DNA from 4 places in the Clostridium nitrophenolicum genome. Region 1 is predicted to be linked to each of the others. Evidence: riboswitches for the same ligand, from Rfam matches in the RefSeq annotation. Region 1 holds a riboswitch; each other region holds the start of a gene.
What was found. Region 1 has a riboswitch for lysine ahead of ACZ5N4_RS23490 (aspartate-semialdehyde dehydrogenase). Riboswitches for the same ligand answer to the same signal wherever they lie in the genome.
Positions count from the first base shown of each region.

Region 2: it holds a riboswitch for lysine, as region 1 does, so the genes downstream of both, ACZ5N4_RS05150 (amino acid permease) here and ACZ5N4_RS23490 (aspartate-semialdehyde dehydrogenase) in region 1, are expected to answer to the same signal.
Region 3: it holds a riboswitch for lysine, as region 1 does, so the genes downstream of both, ACZ5N4_RS24915 (aspartate kinase) here and ACZ5N4_RS23490 (aspartate-semialdehyde dehydrogenase) in region 1, are expected to answer to the same signal.
Region 4: it holds a riboswitch for lysine, as region 1 does, so the genes downstream of both, kal (3-aminobutyryl-CoA ammonia lyase) here and ACZ5N4_RS23490 (aspartate-semialdehyde dehydrogenase) in region 1, are expected to answer to the same signal.

Region 1 covers NZ_AP042469.1:4,959,372-4,964,592, forward strand. The annotation lists gene ACZ5N4_RS23475 (class I SAM-dependent DNA methyltransferase) at 1-243, opposite strand, end outside; gene ACZ5N4_RS23480 (small, acid-soluble spore protein, alpha/beta type) at 364-627, opposite strand; gene ACZ5N4_RS23485 (peptide ABC transporter substrate-binding protein) at 802-2,502, opposite strand; lysine riboswitch at 2,697-2,919, shown strand; gene ACZ5N4_RS23490 (aspartate-semialdehyde dehydrogenase) at 3,186-4,181, shown strand; gene dapA (4-hydroxy-tetrahydrodipicolinate synthase) at 4,245-5,126, shown strand.
Region 2 covers NZ_AP042469.1:1,116,936-1,122,156, reverse strand. The annotation lists gene ACZ5N4_RS05160 (hypothetical protein) at 1-602, shown strand, start outside; gene ACZ5N4_RS05155 (MFS transporter) at 872-2,029, opposite strand; gene ACZ5N4_RS05150 (amino acid permease) at 2,308-3,753, opposite strand; lysine riboswitch at 3,896-4,072, opposite strand; gene ACZ5N4_RS05145 (TetR/AcrR family transcriptional regulator) at 4,236-4,772, opposite strand.
Region 3 covers NZ_AP042469.1:5,257,471-5,262,691, forward strand. The annotation lists gene ACZ5N4_RS24905 (glycoside hydrolase family 94 protein) at 1-230, opposite strand, end outside; gene lysA (diaminopimelate decarboxylase) at 353-1,651, opposite strand; gene ACZ5N4_RS24915 (aspartate kinase) at 1,834-3,036, opposite strand; lysine riboswitch at 3,202-3,423, opposite strand; gene ACZ5N4_RS24920 (M18 family aminopeptidase) at 3,605-4,912, opposite strand; partial or broken gene ACZ5N4_RS24925 (P-loop domain-containing protein) at 5,147-5,221, shown strand, end outside.
Region 4 covers NZ_AP042469.1:3,511,053-3,516,273, reverse strand. The annotation lists gene ACZ5N4_RS16780 (sigma-54-dependent Fis family transcriptional regulator) at 1-768, shown strand, start outside; gene ACZ5N4_RS16775 (2,3-butanediol dehydrogenase) at 941-2,014, shown strand; lysine riboswitch at 2,437-2,617, shown strand; gene kal (3-aminobutyryl-CoA ammonia lyase) at 2,747-3,130, shown strand; gene kce (3-keto-5-aminohexanoate cleavage enzyme) at 3,210-4,031, shown strand; gene atoD (acetate CoA-transferase subunit alpha) at 4,067-4,720, shown strand; gene ACZ5N4_RS16755 (CoA transferase subunit B) at 4,722-5,221, shown strand, end outside.

The DNA of each region.
Region 1 (5,221 bases):
TCTTAATTTAGTCTCTGCTTCTGTAAGCATATCATAAGATAAGTCAACAGCCCAGGTATTATTAAATTCAGATACAATTTCTCCTGTAATATTTCCTGTACCACATGCAAGATCTAAATAATCTTTTCTATTTACCTTTAATTCATCGCATATCTTTAATATCTGACTTGCCCATTGCTTATAATTTATGTCACTATTTATAAGTTCATCATAAATATGAGCAAATTCTTTATAACATTCCATATTAATTCCCTCTCAAAGTTAATAAAATACACTTCTAAATTATCTACCAATTAATATTATATATTTTTAATACATAAGTCAATAATCTAGCTTATTAACATAAACTTATATATAGCTCTTTTATAATCTATATCTTTGTTCATTTAAAATAACTTCATTTTTAGGAATGTTTAACTCTTTTTTTCTCTTAGTCATTATACCGCCTATTCTCCCTGTTTCCTCAGCAGTTAGGCCGCTCCACCCATACTTATCTACCTTATCTTTTAGTCCTAACTCTTCTGCTATTTCATATTTTAATTTCTCCCTAAGCTTCTCTGCTTCTGTTAACTCTCTATGAGACTTTAATTTAGCTTTTATAACCTTTTTTAATGGTGTTTTTGTCATATTATACCACCCTCCCACTTTTCTGTTTATTATTTTTTACATTTAATAAACTATTTATACGTTATAATATTGGTTATAAATAAAAATTAGCTTAATAGTGAATTTATAATACAAATCTAATAAGGGACTACCTCATAATGCATAGATATACATTATGAGGCAGCCCCTTTACCATTAATTATTTCTACCACTAGTATAAGCATATTTTAATTCAACATCTGGCCCGAATAATGGTGTCATTACACCCTTTACATATTTATATTTTAAGATTTGTCTATTTCTATATACAATGGGTGAAATTACTGCATCTTTTGACACAAGTATGTTTTCAGCCTCCTTAAAGGCTTCAAACCTCTCTTCATTTCCATTTATCCCAATACTATTTGCTTTTCCTACTAGTGAGTCATATATAGGATTTGACCATCCAGTTGGTATAATGCCCGCACTAGCGATCCATAGATTCAATTCAGCAGAAGGATCATTGTAATCCCCTGTCCAAACTATACTAGCCAGTTGATATTCACCTGAGTTTATTCTTTTCTGGAACATTGGATAATCAACATATTCTATTTTTAAATTTATTCCGAGATTTTTACAGTACATTTTTTGAAAGAATTCCGCTATATTTCTTTGATCTATATCTGCCCCCGCTTGTAAATAACTTATTGTAATTTTACTTGTATCCGCCTCCATCCCCAGTTCTTTTAACCCTTCAATTAAAAGTTTCTTAGCATCCGGATATTCCTTCTTTAACTCTTTTATTGGCTCAAAGTTAGCTTTTTCCCTAAAACCTTCCTCTCCTATTTGCACAGATGGCGACACCCACCCATAAGCCGGAGCATATAGCCCCTTCCATAAATCTTTACTGATAGCCTCTCTATCTACAGCTAATGAGAAAGCTTTTCTAACCTTTGGATTACTAAATATCTTATTATTTTGATTATAAATTTCACAATTTATAGATGGTTCCTCTACTTTTAAAATATCAATCTCATTCTTCTTGTTAAGCTTGTTATTCCATTCTGGTGATATACCACCTACCAGATCTAGCGAATTATTTAGAAATTCATTCATTATATCTGTGTCATTTTTTTCTATTTTCATTATTATTTTTTCAAGCTTAACAGATTTAGCATCCCAGTATGAGTTATTTTTTATCAACTCTAGTTCTTTGTTATGAGTCCACTGTTTTATTAAAAATGGACCATTAAAAACTAGTGTATTCACCTCAGTTCCATATTTATCTCCATACTTTTCTACAATATCCTTTCTTTGAGGCTGCATTATTTCGTAACTTGTTAACTTTAAAAAATATGCACAAGGTCTTTCTAGTGTAATTTCTAATGTTTTATCATCTAGTGCCCTTACTCCTAATTTGTTCGAGGATATATTACTAGACTTATTTGTTTCCAAAACATTATATTCCTTAGCTCCCCTTATTGGATATAATAAAAATGCATTTTGTGATTTAATGGCTGGATCTAGCGTTCTCTTAATCCCATACTCATAATCCTTAGCTGTTACCTTCTTACCATCAGACCATTGATTATCTCTTAAGTAGAATGTCCATTTCAATTGATCTGGAGACACTTCCCATCTTTCAGCACCAGCAGGCTTGACTATATTTTTGCCATCCTTATCTTCCTCTACTCTTGTTAGGGATTCGTTAACCTCGAAGAGAATTTGAGATGAGTACCTATCAGTTGATTTAGATGGGTCTAAAATTTTTGGTTCATCTTTTAATATAATACTTATGTATTGTTCGCTATCATTTTTATTTAATTCCGAATTGGTTTTAATTGTGTTTTTTCCACATCCCCATAAAGAAAAAATAGTAAGAACTATTATTATGAATCCAATCTTTTTGATCTTCAATAAATTACCTCCTTATGTTTTCGAATTAGATCTTTATGGTTTTTTTTACCTATTATACATTATTGGTAGTTTGTTAAATTTTTATTCAAGTGGTCTCTACAAAACTTCTAAAAATAGTTATATGTATGCATAAAAAAAACTTGAAATGTATAATTACGTATGTTAAACTAATTGTAATTTAATAACGATACTTACCTTAGGGTAGAGGTGCTGTAATTAATAGTATTTATTTTTAGTCGGCAGACGCTAAGAAATAGAGAAAGGAATTATGGCCGAAGAAAATAATTTGGCGGAATTATTTTCTGGCTTTGCACATAATATGTGTAAGGTTGTCACTTAAGTTTTTGTTTTATACAATAACTTAGCTATACGATTTTTGTATGGTTTCATTTATGAAGGTGGAGAGCTACAAAGGTACACAGAGTTGCATTGTATTTTTTGTGCAGCAGAGGTGTTCCTTTGCTGCTTTTATTTTTCTAGAAATTATATACAATTATATAATATAATTAATTTAAAGCACTTTTTGCAATATATTAAGCAATTTTAGCAATAATTTATGCAAAAATTCAACATATAATATAATTAGCTGAGTAGAATTCTTTAAGCAGGTATACAAAATCTTAAGTCCTAATTGCTTGAGGTTTTACAATAAACTATAAATAAAATTTTAGGGGGTATTTAAAATGAAATACAATGTAGCAGTAGTTGGCTGTACAGGCATGGTTGGAAGAAAGTTTTTAGAAGTATTAGAAGAAAGAAATTTCCCAGTGGATAAAATTTATCTTTATGCATCTGCAAAATCTGCTGGAAAAATGATAAAATTTAAGGGTATAGATGTTGTTGTTGAGGAACTAAAAGAAGATAACATTAAAGATAAGAAGATAGATTTCGCACTATTTTCCGCTGGTGGAGATGTAAGTAAAGCGTTTGCTCCTATATTCGCTAAATACAATATTACTGTTATAGATAATAGCAGTGCTTGGAGAATGGATCCTGAAGTTCCTCTAGTTGTACCTGAAGTAAACCCTGAGGATATCAAATGGAACAAAGGGATAATTGCAAATCCTAATTGCTCTACAATTCAAGCAGTAGTTGCACTAAAGCCTTTACATGATAAATATGGAATAGATAGAGTAATATATTCAACTTACCAAGCTGTATCTGGTGCTGGAATGGGTGGTTATAATGACTTGTTCGAAGGTTATAAAGGTACTGCACCAAAAAAATTTCCTTATGCTATAGCTGGTAATGTTATTCCTCACATAGATGTATTCATGGATAACGGATACACAAAAGAAGAAATGAAAATGATTAGCGAAACAAAAAAAATATTACATGATGATAACTTAAAAATCACAGCTACTACAGTTAGAGTGCCTGTAGTTTATGGGCACAGCGAAAGCATCAATGTAGAATTAAAAAATCAATTTGAACTAAATGATGTATTTGAATTATATAAGAATTCAAAAGGAGTAATCTTAAAAGACGATGTTCAAAATCTTGAATACCCAATGCCTATAGATGCTGCAGGTCGTGATGAAGTTTTTGTTGGAAGAATTAGAAGAGACTTTAGTACTGATAATGGCTTAAATTTATGGGTTGTAGCGGATAACATAAGAAAAGGAGCAGCTTCTAACGCTATTCAAATAGCCGAATATATAATTAGTGAAAATAAGTAATTTATATAAATCTAAAACATAAATTACTTATGTATATAAAAATATTTAAGATGAGGTGTTTGTATGAGTTTATTTAAAGGTTCCGGTGTTGCTATAGTAACTCCATTTAATGAAACAGGAGTAGATTTTAAAAAATTAGAAGAACTACTTGAATGGCACATTAAGTCAAGCACAGATGCTATAATAGTTTGCGGTACCACTGGCGAAGCATCTACAATGAGCGAACAAGAAAGAAAAGAAACAATAAAATTCACAGTAGACATAGTAAATAAAAGAATTCCTGTAATAGCTGGAACAGGAACAAACAATACTGCTGCATCAATAAACATGAGCAAATGGGCTGAAAGTATAGGTGTAGACGGACTTTTAGTAATAACTCCTTATTATAATAAAACTACACAAAAAGGTCTTGTAGAACATTTTAAAGCTATAGCTACAAGTGTTAAGACTCCTATAATTGTTTATAATGTTCCTGGAAGAACAGGCATGAATATTACTCCAAAAACACTAAAAGAACTATGCCAATTTGATAATATAATTGCTGTTAAAGAAGCAAGTGGAAATATAAGCCAGATAGCTGAAATAAAAGCTTTATGCGGCGACAGACTTGATATATATTCTGGAAACGATGATCAAATAATTCCTATACTGTCTTTAGGTGGCGTAGGTGTTATATCAGTACTTGCAAATATAATTCCTAAAGATACTCATGATATGTGCGAATTATATCTTGCTGGTAAAACTAAAGAGGCTTTAAAAATACAATTAGATTCTCTTGCTTTAACAAATTCTTTATTTATAGAAACAAATCCTATACCTGTTAAAACAGCTATGAATGTTTTAGGAATGAATGTTGGAAATTTGAGACTTCCATTATGTGATATGACTGATGCAAATTTAGAGGTTCTAAAGAAAGAATTAAAAAATTACGGGCTTTTAAAATAACTTTTTAAAATAGAATTATAATCTTAAGTGTAGCATCATATAATATGAAGATAAACTTTATAAAATAAAGACATAATTCTCATATTATTTGATGC
Region 2 (5,221 bases), 1.9 Mb from region 1:
ATCCTCTTTATGAAATTTCTCTAAGGGATGGCAAAAAGGTATGGGGCTTTTATAGATATACCAATAACATGGTGAATGGAAGAATTGAATGGACATGGATTCCTAAACATCTTCACAAACAACTTACTCAATCAAATTTAGATAGTATTGTAAGCAATAAGTATTATTCTATAGTAGGACAACACTTTGGTGTCGATGCTGAAGATTTATTCCATGATGAAAATATAAAATCCTTAAGATTACTAAAACAGTATGAAACAGACGGAAAGATACTCGTTGCCAGAACCTCAAGACTTCTGGATTACGCCAACGTTCATAAATATATAATGTATAATAAAGTAAATGATAACGGCAAAACTTATATTAATATAACGAATATAAATGATCCTATTTTCGGGAAACACGTTCCTACTCTTGATAATATAAGAGGAATTACTTTTTATTGCGATGATCCTCAGAATACTGTATTGCTGCTAAATAAAACCAACATTAGCAGCGAAGAACTGAAAGTAAATCCTAAGGATGAAACAGGAAAGTACAGCATATCTGTGAAGTGGTTTGCACCTGACTATACTGACTACAATAAACAGAGTCAACTATAGAGGTAATAGTCCGAAAGTTAACTTATACGCCGGGATATGTTTCCAAGCTTCAGTACGTTAAAAACTTTTAGCCAGTCTAAAGTTTGTGTTTCAAGACAACCTAAGAACTTTCGAGAACTCGCTATGCTCAAACAACTCTAAAGTTCTAAGGTTCTCTTAAAACTCTTCACTAAGACTGGCACAAAGTTTTTAAATCTACTTCGGCTTTGGAAACATATCCCTTTGTATAAATTAACTTTCTAGTTAGTTTCTCTATATATAGTGCTTACTTAATTTTGGTTTACTGAATTCATTTTGGCTTTATTAAAGTATATTAGTGCTAAAACAAAGGCAGCAATGCTAATAAACGTGCATGCTTTAAAGGCTGCTTCAATAGATACGTCAGCAAATTTACCTATAGAAATGTTAACTATAGAGGAAAGTATATCGCCAGCCATAGCGTAGATAGAAAGTATTGTTGCTCTATTGCTGGTGTTTATTGATTTATTTTCTATATCTAAAATAATAGGTCTTATAATTGAAAAACATCCTTGAGTAACAGCAATTGCAACTACACTTATAATTGGATTTCCAGTATATATTAATACTGCGCATCCCACTAAAATATTTATTAATAGAACTTTTGAGGTTTTGTTTTGACCAAATCTTTCAGTAAACTTATAGGATTTAGCAGATATTAGACATACTATCTGCATTAATGCTGTTAAAAATCCAAAATATCTGATACCTATTCCACTTTTCAAATATTGAGGTTGATTTAAAAAGACACCAATTGAATGAGTTGTTTCACTAATGAGAGCAAAGACTACTACAATTATTATAATTTGTTTATTATTTAATACATCTCTTATACTATTTTTAATACTTGTCTTTTTTTCTAAATTATGAGACACATCCTTAATAAAAAATGTTAAGATTACAGCTAAACCATAAGGAATTATTGTTCCAAACACCGTTAAATCCATTGATCTCTCGACCATTTTTGTAGAAAGTAAACATGCCAATAGAAAACCTGCGACACTCATAGCAGTATACATGCCAAATACCTTTTCTGTCTTCTCTTTGTCTGCTGATGAGTATAATAATGCTATATCACAACCTGAAATTGCAGAAGTAGCTAAGGCTACTAATATTCCTTCTACTAAAAATAAGGAAAAGGAATTCGCTTCATAGAAAACAATTTTTGATATGAAAAGTAGAAAGTTTCCCATCAACAAGGTTATTTTATATCCATATTTATCTGCAAACCATCCCCAAGGAATCTCAAAGAGCAGCATTAAAATCATGAATATGGACTCAATTAAAAAAATATTATACATAGACAAGCCTCTTGATTGTCTATATAAAGTAGCTATAGGTCCATAAAAAACAAGTCCTTGAAGAAATGCAATAATATACATTAAATAAACATTTATCTTTTTATTCAATTTGATACACCTCCAAAATTTTGCACAACAAAAAAACCTTTAGAAAATGATTTTTTTAATATATGGTTGTGCAGATGCATCAAATCCTTCTCATTATAGTTCCTCCAATATTATTTAAAATAACAATTATAACAATATTTTACCATAGTTACATTATATTTAAAATGATTAATACTATAAATTAAAACTTAAATCAATTGGGCATAAATATTGTATAAAGTTACATACTTCTCAATGTGTATATAAAAAGAGCCGCAATTAATGCGACCCTTTTTATATTATTTTTTAACAGTGTCAAAATCAATTTCCATTAAATCAACAACTTTTGTTTTATGTTTTCTTTTATAACCCCACCATAATCCTATAAACAATGGTAATCCGATATATGATGAAATAACTCCATTCCAGTCTATTTTATCAGCTTCAAAGTAGCTAAGACCTTGTCCTAAAGTAACAACTATACATAATACCATTGCTATTACTGGTCCTAATGGAAATAACTTTGCAACATATTTCAATTTTTTCAAGTCACGTCCTTGAGCAACATAAGCCTTACGGAAACGATAATGACATAGTGCTATACCCAACCATGCAACAAAGCCTGCAAGTCCTGATGCTGCTACAAGCCATACATAAACTGTAGTCTCTGCATAAAGTCCTGTTAAGAAACAAAGGGATGCTACTACTGTAGTTAATATTAGCGAGTTAACAGGAACTCCTCTTGAGTTAACTTTTCCAAGCCACGCTGGTGCTTTACCATCCTTAGCCATTGCATATAGCATTCTGCTTGAAGCATACATTCCTGAGTTTCCTGCTGATAGTACTGAAGTTAAGATAACTGCATTCATTAATGATGCCGCTGCTGCTATACCAGCCTTTTGGAATACTAATGTAAATGGACTTGTATCAACTCCAGCATCCATATAAGGAATTAATGCGCCAACAACAAATATTGTTCCTAAATAGAATATTAAAATTCTCCAGAAGATCGTATTTATTGCTTTAGGTATATTTTTTTCTGGATCTTCACTTTCTCCCGCAGCTATACCAACAAGCTCTGTACCTTGGAATGAGAAACCAGCAATTAAGAATACCATGAAAATTGATTTAGCTCCACCAACAAATGGTGCTTCACCAACACTAAAGTTTTTTAATCCTACAGCATGTCCACCTATTATTCCAACTATTGTTGCAACACCTATTAATAAAAATATAATAACGGTAATAACTTTAATACTTGCAAACCAATATTCTGATTCACCATAAGCTCTTGCTGATAAAAGATTAAGTGCAACTATTACTGTAAGGAATAAAACACTCCATACAAGAGCTGGCACGCCAGGAAACCAGTATTTCATAAGAAGGGCACCTGCAACCATTTCAGCTGCAACTGTAATAGCCCAGTTATACCAATAGTTCCATCCCATTGCAAATCCAAAAGCAGGATCAACAAATTTTGATGCATATATTCCAAAGGAACCTGAATCCGGCATGAATGTTGCCATTTCCCCTAAACTAGTCATTAAGAAATAAACCATAATACCTATACAACCATATGCAACTAGTGCGCCTCCTGGTCCAGCTTGTTTAATTGTAGCTCCAAGAGCCAGGAATATTCCTGTTCCAATGGCACCTCCCATTGCAATCATATTAAGATGTCTTGCTGTTAAACTTCTTTTAAGTTCATTAGAAGTCTGAACATTTTTTTCTACTGCATTTTGCATAAATTTTTCCTCCTTACCGGCTTTTATTTATTCCGATAAGTGAAATAACTAAGATCAGAAACGTAAAAAATGCCTTGAGCATACACTCAAGGCATTTAATATGAATTTACATTAATTACTAAAACATACATATTAATATACAACGAATGATAGCTCACCACAAAATCCTCTTTGTGACAGTCTTGCATATATTCTATGCAACCCCAGCTATACAGTACTAAAGCATTTACTGTACGCTTCGGCGAAATTTCCTTTTAAACTGCTTCATTGTGCTTACCTCTGCAGTTTTACTCTTAAATCCCGCGCCTCTACCTCAGTTATTCACTTATGTTAATTATTATACAGTAATATTTATAATTAGTAAACAGTTTTTTAATATTTTAATGTGAGAAGCTCTTTCGCCATTTCTTATAATTATAATAGTATTAAACCTAAGATAGCCAATAGATTAGGTGAACTTTATTCATGTAAGTTTAAAAAAATTATATTTTTAAATGATCATAAAGTTCATCAAATGACATATATTTATTTTTGCTTAAATATGTAAGATTAGAAATAATAAAATAAGAGAGTTTTTCAGAATCAAGTTTAGATGTTATATTTCCTTTTTTCCTCTCAAGTTCAATTAATTCTCCTATTTCTGTATATAACTTTGTAAAACTATCTTTTTCTCTACAGTGATACCCTTGCTTTTCCTCATTTGCAATTTCATAAAAAATTGAAATATAATCATCTACAAATCCCTGTAAGGATTCATATATTTTTCTTATTTTTTCTTTAAAAGGTTCATCAGTTAACTTTAAACTTTCTATAATATTCAAGGTCTTATTCCAATCATCTTGAAAAATTTCTATTACAAGCTCTATTTTATTTCTAAAATAATTATAAAAGGTTCCTGTTCCTATATCGCACTGTTTGGCAATTTCTCTTATATTCAGACCTTTATATCCCTCTTCTAAAAGAGTTTTTCTTCCTTGAATTATTATTTTTTCCTTAGCATTTTCAATTAACTTTGGCATTTTATCCTCCTATTAATGAACTTTGTTCATAATATACCATATTCATACTTTTCTGTCAATAACGCTGGCCAAATCTGTTAAATATGTATGATTCAAAGTTAGTTTCCCTATAGATATCCACCTTGGGTACTTAACTTATTAGCGATATTCATAGGGGTACCTTGATTAAGCTAATTATCGATGTTGGATATATACCTAATCTAGGTATTCACTTATGTAAAAGAATATGTATATTTTTTTCATATACCTATAATATGTATTGAATATTTTTTATATGGTTTCCCTTCTGCTACAATTATAAATATAAGATGGATGCGATAACTTTTAGAATTATAACCTTATATAGGCGGAATAACCAGAAAGTTAACTTATGCAGAGGGATATGTTTCCAAAGCTGAAGATAGATTTAAAAACTTTGTGTCAGTCTTAGTGAAGAGTTTTAAGAGAAC
Region 3 (5,221 bases), 300 kb from region 1:
CTACTATCTAAACTTTTTATTAGCTGTCTTCTACAATTTACTTTTCTAGCTTCTGCAGAATACGCAGATATTTCTATTGCATGTTTTCTTAGCTCTTCCTTATTTACATTTAGAGTTGGCACATCATCCATTACATTTTCATTTTCTTCATCATTTCTATTTGATAGTACATTAAGCATATATATGCCAAATACTGCAACAGTTATTGCCAGAAATATAATATAGAGCATATCAATCCATCCTTTCGTGTAAAGAGAATTAGTGCTTTGATTATTATTCCCAGCAAATCACAAAATATGAATTAGGGGAAAACAAAAAAACGCTGGAAAGTATAAAAACTTTCCAGCGTTTTTTATAATAACAATTCATTTTCTATAATTTCTTCAAAGGTTTGTCTTCTGCAAATTAGCTTAGCGTCTCCATCTTTAACCATAACTACTGCAGGTTTTGGTATCTTATTATAATTGCTTGACATAGAATATCCATATGCTCCTGTAGTAAGCATTGCCAGAATATCACCGCTTTCAGCCTCGGGGATTTTCACATTACTCAACAATATATCTCCTGACTCACAGCACTTACCAGATATAGTAACAGTTTCTGTAGAACTACTTTCTACTTTATTAGCTATTATACATTCATATTCAGCATTATAAAGAGCTGGTCTTATATTATCTGTCATTCCTCCGTCTACTGCTATATACTTTCTTATATCTGGTATTTCTTTTATTGCTCCCACTGTATAAAGCGTAATTCCTGCATTTCCAACAATTGATCTACCTGGCTCAATAACTAATACAGGAAGATCTATATTTAGCTTCTTTGCAACACTTTCGGCTTTACTTAATATTACATCACAAAATTCTTCAACCTTTTTAGGAGTGTCACCCTTTGTATAATATATCCCAAATCCGCCACCTAAGTCCAACTCCTCAACTTCATAACCAGTTTCATCCTTAATGTTTTTAACTATTGAGAGCATAATCTCTACTTCATCCTCATATGGCTTTGTATCGAATATCTGAGAACCAATGTGACAATGTAGCCCAACCAATTCTATATTAGAAAGTGCTATAGATTTTTTCACAGCATCAATAGTCTTATTATTTAGTAATGTAAAACCAAATTTAGAGTCTATTTGTCCTGTTTTTATATACTCATGCGTATGTGCTTCTATACCTGGGGTAATTCTTAGTAGAATCTTCTGAACCTTATTTTTTTCCTTAGCTATAGCATTGATTTTTTCTATCTCATAGAAATTATCTACTACAAATCTACCTACATCTAAGTTAACTCCCATCTCTATTTCTTCTAAAGTTTTGTTGTTACCATGAAAATATACTTTTTCCATAGGAAATTCACTTTTCCATGCAGTGTATAATTCTCCACCTGAAACTACATCTAAACACAAACCTTCGCTTTTTATAATTTGGCACATAGCCAAAGTTAAAAATGCCTTTCCTGCATAAGCTACTTTATTTTTGTTTTCACTAGCTCTAAATGAGTTATAATATCTTCTGCACTGCCTTCTTATCAACTCTTCATCAACTACATATAGAGGAGTACCGAATTTTTTTGCCAAGTCTATTGTACTAACTCCACCAATATAAAGGGTATTGTTTTTTATATCCATAGTACCAGCTAATTTCATAATCAATTTTCCTCCTTTTAGTCGGAACACTGGGTAATTTTGCTTGTTTCCCTTCGGGTACTGGGTAACTTAAGATTTTCGCTTCCGCTCACAAGTTACCCGTAAAAGTTCATTTAGAACTTTTACCTAGCAAAATTACCCGTTAAAGTCCATTTAGGGCTTTAACCTCCTCGTGATTTTGGTTATAGATTAAATTCACTTGCAATAACGTTAATTGCTTTTACCTTATCTTTCTGTTTAATTGCACAGGTAATTCTTATTTCTGAAGTTGTAATCATCTTTACTCCAATATCATTTTTACTAAGAAGTTTAAACATTTTAGATGCAACTCCTGATGTAGTTTTCATTCCTATACCCACCACAGAAAACTTTGTTATATCCTCATCTATAGCAATTTGATTCTCCTCTAAATAGAATGGCTTAATTATTTCCAAGCACTCATTTAAATCAACTTTTGGTATAGTAAATGATAAGTTAACTCTATTATTTACAGGTGCTGTTTGGCTTATCATATCAATATTGATTCTCTTGCTTGCTACACTTTCAAATAAGCTTGATACAGTATTTATATCACTTTCTATGTCTCTTATTGTTATAGCTACATCATCATCACTTGTTGCTAATCCTGTTACTGGTTTACTCTCCATATTCATATTATTTACCCCCTTAATTACTGTTCCTTTAATATCACTATTACTTAATCCAACGTATATTGGAATATTATATTTTTGTCCAAGTTCTATAGATCTAGAGTGCATAACTTGAGCTCCAAGACTTGAAAGTTCAAGCATTTCTTCATAATCTATTTCATCTAACTTTTTAGCATCCTTATATTTTCTAGGATCTACACTATATATACCGTCTACATCGGTATAGATTTCACATATCCCATCTAATTTCACTGCTATCGCAACAGCAGTAGTGTCTGAACCACCTCTTCCAAGAGTGGTTATATGTCCTTCTTCATTTATGCCTTGGAACCCTGCTACTATTACAATTTTTCCTTCTGACAAACTCTTCTTTATATTTTCCTCGGCTATGTCATCTATTAATGATTTACCATGCTGTCCAGTGGTTTTTATCCCTATTTGATACGCTGTATAACTAATAGCATCATAGCCTGAAGCCTTAATTGCCATAGCGAGCAGCGCACTAGACATCATTTCTCCAGTTGATAAAAGAGCATCTAATTCTCTTTTATCGGGATTACTTGTAACCTCATTTGCAAGACCTATTAAATCATCTGTAGTATCTCCCATAGCAGACACTACAACTATTACATCATCTCCTGCTTGTTTTCTTCTTACTACTGTTTGGGCAACCTTTTTTATTTTTTCTATAGTTCCTACAGAACTTCCACCATATTTTTGTACAACAATTGCCATATCATCACTCCCTTAAAATTATTCTTATGTGAAACTCCTCTTCGTAAACTCTGAGGAATATAAGATTTGGGTTCTCTGCTTATGTGAAACATACCATAATTTATAAAAATAAAAGCAGCAAAGGAACACCTTTGCTGCACAAAAAATATCATCGCAACTCTGTGTACCCTTTGTAGCTCTCCATCTCCATAGCTGGAACTATATATGTATAGTTAAAATTCGGTAAGTCATTTACAGAATCTTAGATGACAGCTCCACATATATTATATGCAAAGCCAGAAAATAGTTTCGCCAAACTATTTTCTTCGGCCATAATTCCTTTCTTCACTTCTCACTGTCTGCCGACTAAAAGCAACTACTATTAATTACAGCACCTCTACCCTAAGGTAAGTTTCATTATTAAATTATAATTAGTTTAACATAAGTATTTATACATTTCAAGATTATTTTATATGTTAAGATAATTTATTTTTTCTTTACAATGTCTTCATCTTTAGAATTAAAATTTTTATTAATAATAATTTTGTTGCATATTTATAAAAAGAATAGATTATTTATAATAAACAAATTATTTATTATATCTATAGAATTCCTTAAAAGACTCTTCCGCATATATATAGTCTTTTACTCCACCTAATTCTCTTATTGAGTGCATTGAAAGAACAGCTAACCCCATATCTACTGAAGGTATATTTACGTGACTTGCAGATATAGGCCCAATGGTAGATCCTCCTTTTTCATCCGAACGATTCACAAAGAACTGAACTGGCACTCCTGCTATATCACATATACTTTTATAAACAGCACTAGATACACTATCTGAAGTATAACTTTGATTTGCACTCACTTTTATTATTGGCCCCTTATTAATTATTGGTCTATTTACAGGATCGCTCTTCTCACCATAGTTCGGATGAAGCGCATGGCCTAAATCACATGATATCATGAAAGAATTTGAAAGAGCCCTAAAATAATCTTCTCTTCCTTTTCCCATTGAAATCATAATTCTCTCCAGCAAAGTAGCCAACATTGGAGAATCTGCTCCCTGCTTGGTAGTGCTTCCAACTTCTTCATTATCAAAACAAACCATAACATTAGTAGCATTTCCCGCATCTACTTTGGTTAAAGCATTTATCCCTGAGTGTACCATTATTAAATCATCTAGCCTTCCACAGGATATAAACTCATTATTTAGCCCTATAACACTGCCTTTTTCGTATTCATAAAGAAATAAGTCAAAGTCCAGTATGTCCTCTTCTTTAACACTCAATTCATTAGCAATAGTTTTTATAAGATATCTTCCTTTTTCAAGATTCTCATTCACTAATGAAATCAGTGGTAGTATATCTTTTTGTCTATTTAATTCTACTCCAGAGTTCACATTTCTATTCATATGTATAGCAAGATTAGGTATTATTAAAATTGGTCTTTTTATATTTAACAGTTTAATTTGCGGTGAAAAAGGGTTTTCGCTTTTTATAGTTACCCTACCAGCTATAGATAGAGGTCTATCAAGCCAAGTATTTATTATAGGACCGCCATAAACTTCTGTATTTAGTTTTACATATGCTCCTTCTACTTCCATATCAGGATTAGGTTTTACTCTAAAACCTGGTGAATCTGTATGAGCACCTACTATTCTAAATCCTTCTTTTTCTACTTTACCTTTTCCTACAACAAATGCAATTAAAGCTGAATCATATTTATTTAAAAAATATTTGCCTCCTTTTTTTAAATCCCATTTATCTTCTTCTCTAATCTCTTCAAATCCTCTGCTTAAAAGAATCTTTTTTACACTATCTACAGCATGAAATGCTGTAGGACTCTCATAAATAAAATCTATTAATTCCTGAGCTTTTTTTAATTCTTCTCTCATAACTATTCCTCCAAACTTAAAAGTAAAATTTAAAAACGACAACCCTCATTCTATTTTTCAATAAAAAATCAATACTTTATAATTATAACAAAATATCACTTTTTTAGTAATAAAAAAGTATAGCTTTTCACTATACTCTTAGGCACCTTAAATAAAAATATTTTAAATAATATATCAAAACTAAATGCTGTTGCATATTATATAGTGATTGTAATTAAGTAGGAGAGTGTGTTTATGAAAGGTACTATTAGAAATTTGTTTCCAGGTGGAAATACCAGCTACGGCTTCTATTCATTTTATCAGTATATT
Region 4 (5,221 bases), 1.4 Mb from region 1:
AGAGAGTTAGTAGAAAGTGAATTGTTTGGTTATGAGAGGGGGGCCTTTACTGGAGCTTCTAAAGAAGGTCATCCGGGCAAGTTTGAACTTGCTGATGGTGGTACAATTTTCTTAGATGAAATTGGAGAACTTCCATTAGATATACAATCTAAGCTATTGAGAGTATTGGATAACAATAAGATTACTAGAGTAGGTGGAACTTATGAAAAGCAACTTAATGTAAGAGTTATTGGGGCAACAAATAGAACACTGCAGGAGGAAATAGGCAAGAAAAATTTCAGAGGAGACCTTTATTATAGACTGAGTGTAATGAATATTAAAATTTTACCTCTAAGAGAAAGAAAAGAAGACATAGAGGTGCTTGTCAGTCATTTTGTAGAAAGGTTAAATATTAAAAATAACAGACAAAGTAAAAAAGTGCACAAGTCTTATATAGATAAATTGAAAGAGTATCATTGGACTGGTAACGTAAGAGAACTTAGAAATGTAGTTGAAAGAGACTACTACTTAAGCGACATTGAATTAGTATCAGCATCTAGTATTCAAAGCTATAAGGATGATAATACTGTAATCGAATATCATCGAAATAGCGATACTATTATTCCTATTCAAATATTAGAAAAGGAAAATATTATGAATGCTTTAAAAGGCTGTGGTGGAAGTAAAATTAAAGCCTCAAAATTATTAAATATGAGCAGATCAACTTTATATAGAAAGATTAAAAGATATAATATTAACAATCAAGAGAATAAAAATGTGTCAAAATGAGAATTGAAAAGCAGATGTGTCAATATAATACATACAGTAATGTGTCATATTGACACTTGTTTTGATAAAAGGCTTGCAAGTAGGCCTTTTTTATTTTGGCACAATATTTGCTCTATATATCTGTGAATTGATTAACATACATAAATTAAAATATACTTTAGGAGGAATAATTATGAAAGCTGCATTATGGTATGGAAAAAATGATGTAAGAGTTGAAAAAATTGAAGAACCAAAAGTAGTGAAAGGTTCAGTAAAAATTAAGGTTAAGTGGTGTGGAATTTGTGGTTCAGATCTGCATGAGTATTTAGGAGGACCTATATTTATTCCAGTTGGACAACCACATCCATTAAGTGGTACTACAGCTCCAGTGGTTTTAGGTCATGAATTTTCTGGTGAAGTAGTAGAAGTAGGTGAAGGTGTAACAAAGTTTAATACTGGTGATAGAGTAGTAGTAGAGCCAATTGTAGCCTGTGGAAAATGCCCTGCTTGTAAAGAGGGAAAGTATAATCTTTGCTCTTCTTTAGGTTTTCATGGACTTTGCGGAAGTGGCGGCGGACTTGCTGAATATACTGTGTTTCCAGAAGAGTTTATACACAAAATTCCAGATAATATGTCTTACGAACAAGCCGCATTAATAGAACCAATGGCTGTTGCACTTCACTCAATAAGAATAGCAAACTTTAAAACTGGAGATACTGCAATAGTATTAGGATCAGGTCCGATTGGACTTGCGACTATAGAATGCTTAAAGGCAGCTGGTGCAAAGCTTGTAATAGTTTTACAAAGAAAATCAATAAGACAGGAATATGCAAAGAGAGCTGGCGCAGACGTAGTATTAGATCCAAATGAAGTTGATATAGTGGAAGAAGTTAAAAAACTTACAGATGGAGTAGGTGTAGATGCTGCATTTGAAACTACTGGTGCTAAGATAGGATTTGATATAGGACTTAATAGTTTAAAATTTGAAGGAACTATGGTAGTAACAAGTATTTGGGAAAATGAGACAAGCTTTAATCCTAATATTTTAGTATTCTCAGAAAAGAAAATTGTTGGGACATTAGCATATAGACATGAGTTTCCTGCAACAATTGCGCAAATGAGTGATGGAAGAATAAAAGCAGAAGGATATATAACAAAGAAAATAGCTCTTGATGATATAGTTGAGGAAGGATTTGGTTCTTTAACTGGCCCAGAAAAGAAAAAACATGTTAAAATACTTGTAACTCCAGATAAATCACTTCTATAACTATCAATGTAGATGCAACACCATTTGCTAGGGCTTGTAAAAATGAAATAAGCAAAATAAGAAAATAGATATAAAAACACTAGGTAACTTACCTGGTGTTTTTTTATTGTAAATACTAGCTTTTTAAACAAAAGCAGTAAAATATAAATGATGTGATTACAAAAATAGAACCTTAAATATATTTGAATGAAGAGAGTGCCGCTAAGGTTCGTTATTTTTTAATTAGTATTAAAACTAATCTAAAAAATAAAAAAATTTATTTTTTAGATTGGTTATATTTTACAATAAACTATTATAAATATTAAGTATAGCTAAATAAAAAATTAACACATTTGGCACATGAGTAATACTTAAAAATAAACATAGGAATAAATAAAAGTACAATAAGCAAAATAAATCAATTTGACAAAAAAATAGGTTAGTACATAAATAGAGGTGCAAGTAAAAAGGTAGCTTTTAAGTGTTAAGGAGAATACATCCTCCGATATTAAAAGCAAAGGGTTTATTTGCCGAAAGGGTGTATTTGATATTAGATATATCCTTGGGGATAGAGCATAGTAGTTCTATCACTGCCGTGAATAATCATGGAGCGCTATTTATGTGATGAGAAGAAAATTTTCATTGCATGAGTGGCGTAAATAACTTATAACTCTAAAGCATTGAAATTTTTCAATGCTTTTTTTAAGTTTATTTATGTCCCAACAAATATCACAGTTTAAGGGAGGAATAACAATGAAAGTAATGATTAGAATGAGAATGAGTATGCATGATGCTCACTATGGCGGAAACTTAGTAGATGGAGCAAAAATGTTGAATCTTTTCGGAGATGTAGCTACAGAACTCTTAATCAGAAATGATGGAGATGAGGGATTGTTCAGAGCTTATGACAATGTAGAGTTTTTAGCGCCTGTATATGCTGGGGATTACATTGAAGCAGTAGGAGAAATTGTAAGCTGTGGAAACTCTTCAAGGAAAATGGTATTTGAAGCAAGAAAAGTGATTATTCCAAGATCAGATATAAATGATTCAGCTTGCGACGTATTAGAAGAACCTATTGTAGTATGCAAAGCTAGTGGAACTTGTGTCGTACCAAATAGCAAACAAAGAAAAAAATAAGTACCATAATAAAAGTCCGAATATTTTTTATAAAGTAATTTTTGAGTCGAATATTAAGAGGAAATGGAGAGATTATTTCATGGAGAAGCTGATTATTACAGCAGCAATTTGTGGTGCTGAAGTCACAAAAAAGCATAATCCTAGCGTTCCTTATACAGTAGAGGAGATTGGAAGAGAGGCAGAAGCGGCTTATAAAGCAGGTGCAAGTATTATACACCTACATGTAAGAAATGATGATGGAACCTCTACTCAGGATAAGGAAAGATTTAGATTATGCATGGAAGAAATTAAGAGAAGGTGCCCAGATGTAATTATCCAACCATCTACTGGAGGAGCGGTAGGAATGACTAATGAGGAAAGACTTCAGCCCATATATCTTAAACCAGAAATGGCTACTCTAGATTGCGGAACTTGTAACTTTGGTGGAGATGAAGTGTTTGTCAACACTGAAAATACAATAAAAGAGTTTGGCGAAAAAATGCTTGATTTAGGTATAAAGCCAGAGCTTGAGGTATTTGACAAAGGCATGATAGATATGGCAATAAGACTCCAGAAAAAGGGATATATAAAAACTCCAATGCATTTTAACTTTGTAATGGGTGTAAATGGAGGAATAGATGCTGCTATAAGAGACTTTGAATTTCTAAGGGGAAGTATACCGCAAGGAAGCACCTTTACTGTGTCCGGAATAGGCAGAAATGAGTTTCCAGTTGCTGTTATGTCCATCATTTCAGGAGGGCACGTTAGAGTTGGCTTTGAAGATAATGTTTACTTATCAAAAGGTACACTTGCTAAGTCGAATGGTGAATTAGTTGAAAAGGTAGTAAGGCTGGCAAAGGAGCTTGGAAGAGATATTGCCAATGCAAAGGAAGCAAGAGAAATTTTAGGTATTAGTAAATAGTTTGAGCAAATAATTTAAGATTAAGGGGGGACAAAATGAATAAGATTGTTAAGCCGGAGGATTTAAAGCCTCTCTTTAAGGATGGTATGTCTATTATGATTGGTGGTTTTTTAGGCTGTGGAACTCCGCATAAAATTATAGATCTTCTAATACAGCTCAATATAAAGGACTTGACTATAATTGCAAATGATACCAGTTATGTAGATAGAGGAATAGGAAGGCTTATTGCGAACATGCAGGTTAAGAAGGTTATAGCATCTCATATAGGAACAAACTCTGAAACAGGTAGACTTATGAATTCAGGGGAAATGGAAGTAGAGCTTGTACCACAAGGTACGCTAATTGAAAGAATTAGAGCTGGTGGATCAGGACTTGGAGGAGTTTTAACACCTACAGGTGTAGGTACAACCATTGAAGAGGGTAAACAAAAGATAAGAATTGAAGATAAAGATTATCTTTTAGAATTACCATTAAAAGCTGATTTATCAATTATTAGAGGAACTATAGTAGATGAGTCTGGAAACACATTCTATAGAGGAACTACTAGAAACTTTAACCCTATAATTGCTATGGCTGGAGAAAAAGTAATAGTTGAAGCAGAAAAAATCGTTAAGACAGGACAATTAAACCCTGATTATGTTACAACTCCAGGGGTGTTAGTAGATTATATTATAGAGGGGATTGAGTAGTATGATTACAGATGGCAAGCTTGCAAAACAAATTATAGCCAAAAGAATTGCTCAAGAATTACAGGATGGACAGCTTGTAAATCTAGGAATAGGACTTCCGACCTTAGTTGCAAACTATGTGCCAGAAGGAATTAATGTTACATTTCAATCAGAAAATGGCATGGTTGGAATGGGACCTTTAAAGAAAGAAGGAGAAGAAGATTTAGATATAACTAATGCAGGGGGACAATATGTATCAATACTTCCTCATGGAGCTTTCTTTGACAGCAGTATGTCTTTTGCACTAATAAGAGGAGGGCATGTTGATATTACTGTGCTTGGTGCTTTAGAGGTAGATCAAGAGGGAAACTTAGCTAACTGGATAATACCGGGCAAGATGGTTCCAGGCATGGGAGGAGCCATGGACCTTGTTGTAGGGGCAAAAAAAGTAATAGTAGCTATGCTGCATACCGGAAAAGGTAAGCCTAAAATACTTAAAAAATGCAGTTTACCTTTAACAGC